Rheinheimera salexigens: one gene and its partner. The protein of the gene in region 2 interacts with the protein of the main gene of each other region in a pairwise test. Links are inferred from orthologs where the notes say so. Each region holds a gene or a part of one and is shown on either strand. Other genes may lie near its edges.

Region 1 (2,855 bases), 3.0 Mb from region 2 along the record:
CAGCAAACCGGTTTTAGTGGCGGCTGTGACTTTGGTGCTGGTGCGAACAGTCACCCCGAGCTTTGTCAATTCTTTGTGTGCAGCGAGAGCAATACGCTCGGGTAATGCGGGTAAAATACGTGGCCCAGCTTCAATTAATTGAATGTTTAGCCGGTTTTGGCGTAAATCAGCATAGCCATATAAGTTAAGTTCTGCGGCCGCATGATAGAGCTCGGCAGCGAGTTCAACACCTGTGGCGCCGGCACCAACAATAGCAATATTTAGTTTATCTTTAGGATGGGCAGGCGAGTTTAATTTTAAATACGCCATTAATAAATAATGCTGAAAGCGCTGCGCTTGTTCAGGGCTATCCAGAAAAATACAGTGTTCGGCTACGCCAGGGGTATTAAAATGGTTAGACACACTACCTATCGCCAGTACTAGGTAGTCATATTCTAGTGCCCGAGAGGCTAATACTTCTTCACCATCATCTTCAATGGGCGCGAGTATAACCTGCTGTTGGTCACGATTGATATCAGTAAGACTGCCAAGTTGAAATTCAAAGTGATGCGCTGCGGCATGAGCGCGATAACTCAGTTGATCAATTTCTACATCTAAGGTGCCGGTGGCGACTTCGTGCAATAACGGCTTCCAGATATGGGTATGGTTTTTATCCACTAGGGTGATATGAGCGCGGTTGTTGCTACCTGAGTTTCGGCCTAACTTATTGCCAAGCCGACTGGCTAATTCTAGCCCACCAGCACCACCACCGATAATAACAATGCGCGGACAGTTCATGCGCTGATCCCTTTGCAATATTGCTAGTTTAAATGAGTATGGCTGTTTATTAGAGATAAAAAAACCGGTGCTAGCACCGGTTTGATTAGATTAATTTTTTTGCCGTTTCATGGAATCAAAAAATTCATCATTGGTTTTAGTCATTAATAACCGATCGATTAAGAATTCAATACCATCGCTTTCATCCATTGGATGGATGATTTTACGTAATATCCACATTTTTTGCAGTTCTTCGGCAGAAGCTAATAGCTCTTCACGACGAGTACCAGAGCGATTAAAATCGATAGCAGGGAAAATACGACGTTCAGCAATTTTACGCGATAAGTGTAGCTCCATATTACCGGTGCCTTTAAACTCTTCGTAAATAACTTCATCCATTTTCGAGCCGGTATCTACTAAGGCCGTAGCGATAATAGTTAAGCTGCCACCTTCTTCTACATTCCGTGCTGCACCAAAGAAACGTTTCGGTTTATGTAAAGCGTTGGCATCGACACCACCGGTTAATACCTTACCTGAGCTTGGAATAACCGTGTTATAAGCACGAGCAAGACGCGTAATAGAGTCGAGTAAAATAATAACGTCTTTTTTGTGCTCAACTAAGCGTTTGGCTTTTTCAATAACCATTTCTGCCACTTGAACGTGACGACTCGCTGGCTCATCGAAGGTAGAAGCAATAACTTCACCTTTAACTAAGCGCTGCATTTCAGTTACTTCTTCTGGTCGCTCATCAATTAGCAATACCATTAACACACAGTCAGGGTGGTTAGCAGCAATTGATTGGGCGATATTTTGTAATAGGATTGTTTTACCGGCTTTTGGCGGAGCAACAATTAATCCACGTTGGCCTTTACCAATGGGTGAGGCTAAATCTAGTACACGTGCTGTAAGATCTTCACGGCTACCGTTACCACGTTCCATACGTAAACGTGAGTTGGCATGTAGCGGTGTTAAGTTTTCGAAAAGAATTTTATTGCGGGCTTGTTCAGGACGACCAAAGTTAACTTCGTTAACTTTTAATAAAGCGAAGTAACGTTCGCCTTCTTTAGGTGGTCGGATTAAACCGGCAATACTGTCACCAGTACGTAAGTTAAAGCGACGTATTTGACTTGGCGAGATATAAATATCATCTGGGCCTGCTAAGTACGAGCTATCGCCAGAGCGTAAAAAACCGAAACCGTCCTGCAGGATTTCTAGTACGCCATTACCAAATATCTCTTCGCCATTTTTAGCATGAGATTTTAAAATGGCAAAAATAATGTCTTGTTTGCGCAGGCGGGCCATATTTTCAAGGCCCTTAGACTCGGCCAATTGAACCAGTTCGTTAATTGGCTTTAGTTTCAGTTCTGTTAAATGCATATTGATGGGTTTCTTGTTGATAAAGACAGAGTAAGGCTTATCAGTTCGATGACAAAAGGTTTGAAGTGGTATTTTCGAAGGACAAGCGATGTTCAGGTTGTACAAAATGTACTGATGGCTACACTCTAGCAGCTAGAGTGGTATGCGTCTAGTGGCAGAATAAAAAAAGGCGTATAAAAATACGCCTAATTTAATACCACTTAGATATTGCTGTCTAAAAACTCTTTTAACTGAGTTTTAGATAATGCACCTACTTTGGTGGCGGCAACTTGGCCTTGTTTAAATAACAACAAGGTAGGAATGCCACGAATACCAAATTTAGGCGGCGTATTAGGGTTATGATCAATATTAACCTTAGCTACGCTGACTTTACCGCTATATTCTTTAGCAACATCTTCAAGAATTGGGGCAATCATTTTGCATGGACCACACCACTCAGCCCAAAAATCTACTAATACTGGCGTGTCTGATTTTAAAACATCGCTTTCAAAACTATCATCAGAAACCTGTAAAATATGCTCGCTCATGTATGTCTCCGCTTATACGTGCAGTTTTACTGCAAAAAAGTGTTATCAATTTAAACCTGGCTGTTCCTTATTGCAAGCGTAACGGTTATGCTTAGCGTGTATGAATAAAACTCACTTAACGTCACATAAATTCGCCGATTTCGCATTGGCACCTCAGGTCCTAGCTGCATTAGATGCAGAAGGTTACGGCTATTG
Region 2 (3,013 bases):
CTATCGAAGCCATTGGCGCGGGTAATGCAACATTAGCCGATACATTAATTGCCGAAGTACAACAAGCCGATGTGATTGTTATTGCAGCGCCTATGTATAACTTTGCTATTCCAAGCCAGCTTAAAGCTTGGTTTGACCATATAGCAAGAGCAGGTGTAACTTTTAAATACACCGAAGCAGGCGCGGTAGGCTTGTTAACTAATAAAAAAGTATATATTGCAACCGCACGTGGTGGCTTGCATCAAGATAAAGGCACGAATTTAGATACAGTTTATTTAAAAACTATGCTGGGCTTTTTAGGGATCACCGATGTTGAATTTATTTATGCAGAAGGGGTTAACCTAGGCGAAGAGGTGCGTGTTAAAAGCATTGCCGCAGCTGAGCAGCAAGTGCAAGCAGTAGCTTGAGCTTATAAACACAGCAAGCCACTTAAATATAACTGAAGCGAGGTGTAAATATGACTCAGAAACACAATGCTGTAAAAATTCAGCAGCAAGTTGTCGCCCGTGCAGCATCTGATGGTGATGGTGTAAAATTATTGCGTGTATTTGGTGGCAATAATTTACAGCGCTTTGATCCATTTTTAATGTTAGACGAATTTGGCTCAGAGCAAGCTTCAGATTATATTGGTGGCTTTCCATCGCACCCGCACCGTGGCTTTGAAACGGTAACCTATATGCTGCAAGGTAAAATGGAGCATAGAGACCATATTGGTAATGTTGGCCTGTTAGAAGACGGCGGTGTGCAGTGGATGACAGCGGGTAAAGGCATTATTCACTCGGAAATGCCAAAACAAACTGAAGGTAAAATGCATGGTTTTCAGCTTTGGGTTAATTTGCCAGCTAAAAGAAAACTTGTGCCTGCAGCTTATCAGGATACGCCTGCTGATAAACTGCCTTGGCAACAGTTTGCAGGTTTTAGTGTTAAAGCTATCGCAGGTGAAACTAGCATTAATGATAATAAGATAAATGGCTATTTTACTATTGCTGATACAGAAGTGGTTTATCTTGATATTCATTTAGCCCCAGGCCAAACAATTAGCATACCTAAAAGCGAGCAGCTTAATGCGATGCTCTATAGCTACCAAGGTGCTATTCATGTTGGTGAGGCAGGCTCGATAAATAAAGAAAAGACCTTAGGGCTATTATCAGGTGCAGGCAACTTGACGATAAGCAATAACAGTAATGACACAGTAAAGTTTTTATTTATTGCCGGTAAGCCATTACAAGAGCCAATAGCGCAATATGGGCCTTTTGTTATGAATACGCCAGAGGAAGTAGAGCAAGCTATTATGGATTTTAGAAATGATGTGCTTACTGACTAGCATTGACACTTTTACTTTAACTTTTAGCTATTAGCTCGTTATTTAGCTTATTTAAAACGAATTAGGCTATAATAGGTTAACAAGTAAAAAAAGCGCCAAAAGGCGCTTTTTTGTTATCAGGTTAAAAAGGCAATTAACCGCGAGGTAATTGAATCTTTTTATCTTTACTTGGTCTGAAGATAACCTGTATTTTACCGATAGCTTGTACTTGCTCAGCTTTGGTTTCACGAACAATAGCATCCATAATTAATACTTTTTGTTCGCGATCTGCTGTTGGTACTTTAATTTTAATTAACTCATGAAAATTAAGTGCTGTTTCAATTTCGGCAAGTACACCTTCGGTCAGACCGTTGTTGCCAAGTAAGATAACCGGCTTAAGATCATGTGCTTTTGCCTTTAAAAATTGTGTTTGTTTGTTAGATAAACTCATAAAATGACTATTTCCGCTGCAGACGCTTGAATTTTGGCTATTGTAACGCCATCTAAGCGATAACACTAATTAAGAGTGATAGCATGACGAAGAAAAAACGTTCAGCAAGTTCTAGCCGCTGGTTACAAGAGCATTTTGCTGATCCTTTTGTGCAACAAGCGCAAAAGTTAGGTTTGCGTTCACGCGCAGCGTTTAAATTAGAACAGATCCAACAGCAAGATAAAGTGTTTAAACCCGGCATGACGGTAGTTGATTTAGGATCAGCACCCGGCAGTTGGTCGCAATACAGTACGGGCGTGGTGGGTGAGAAAGGCACTGTGATAGCCTGTGATATTTTACCGATGGACCCTATTAATGGTGTGCACTTTTTACAAGGTGACTTTCGGGAAGAAGCAGTGTTAAATGCCTTACTGAGCCGAATCGATGGTAAGAACGTAGATGTTGTATTGTCGGATATGGCGCCGAATATGAGTGGTAATGATACTACTGATCAGGCACGATCCATGTACTTGATCGAATTAGCACTCGATATGTGTAACAACGTATTGAAGCAAAATGGTAGTTTTGTGGTCAAAGTGTTTCAAGGTGATGGCTTCGAGCAATTTGTTAAAGATGTGCGCGCAGCCTTTACTACAGTAAAAATACGTAAGCCAGATTCTTCGCGTGCACGATCACGTGAGACATATATCGTGGCGACCGGCTTCAAAATTTAGTAAAGTAGTCGGGAATTTATAAATTTTGGTAATAAAGAGGTTATAACCTTGAGTGACATGGCAAAGAATCTAATTGTCTGGTTGGTGATCGCTGTCGTATTAATGTCAGTATTCAACAGCTTTGGGCCTAATGAAAACAGCGAGCGGCAAACCAACTACACTCAGTTTATCAAAGAGGTAAACCAGGGGCAGATCCGTGAAGTGAAAGTTGAACGCACGGGTGTGATTACCGGTGTAAAGCGCAGCGGTGAACGTTTTGAAACCGTAATTCCTACTGGTTATGACGATAAACTGTTAGATGATCTGATTAAAAATGATGTCAGTACCCTTGGTGCTAAACCTGAAGAAAGTAGCTGGTTAGCCACTATCTTTATTTCTTGGTTCCCAATGTTATTGTTAATTGGTGTCTGGATTTTCTTTATGCGTCAAATGCAAGGCGGCGGCGGTAAAGGGGCAATGTCGTTTGGTAAAAGTAAAGCGCGCTTAATGGGCGAAGACCAAATTAAAACCACTTTTGCCGATGTTGCGGGTTGTGATGAAGCTAAA

Evidence for each region. The genes of interacting proteins can lie anywhere in the genome.
Region 1: the proteins of yhbY (region 2) and rho interact in binary tests that used the Escherichia coli proteins (3 or more experiments, as listed by UniProt). The link is inferred for Rheinheimera salexigens from one-to-one orthologs.

The regions. Positions count from the first base shown.
Region 1 is NZ_MKEK01000001.1:126,573-129,427, reverse strand. It holds rho (transcription termination factor Rho), read right to left. Parts: upstream 2,134-2,855; coding sequence 868-2,133; downstream 1-867. Other genes in the region: rhlB (ATP-dependent RNA helicase RhlB), read left to right, coding at 2,761-2,855; trxA (thioredoxin TrxA), read right to left, coding at 2,334-2,660; BI198_RS00675 (NAD(P)/FAD-dependent oxidoreductase), read right to left, coding at 1-777. UniProt on the Escherichia coli protein: Facilitates transcription termination by a mechanism that involves Rho binding to the nascent RNA, activation of Rho's RNA-dependent ATPase activity, and release of the mRNA from the DNA template.
Region 2 is NZ_MKEK01000001.1:3,175,934-3,178,946, reverse strand. Bases 107-2,851 are described here. They hold yhbY (ribosome assembly RNA-binding protein YhbY), read right to left. Parts: upstream 1,755-2,851; coding sequence 1,458-1,754; downstream 107-1,457. Other genes in these bases: ftsH (ATP-dependent zinc metalloprotease FtsH), read left to right, coding at 2,525-2,851; rlmE (23S rRNA (uridine(2552)-2'-O)-methyltransferase RlmE), read left to right, coding at 1,838-2,467; BI198_RS14660 (pirin family protein), read left to right, coding at 458-1,324; BI198_RS14665 (FMN-dependent NADH-azoreductase), read left to right, coding at 107-407. In the rest of the region: more of BI198_RS14665, read left to right, coding at 1-106; more of ftsH, read left to right, coding at 2,852-3,013.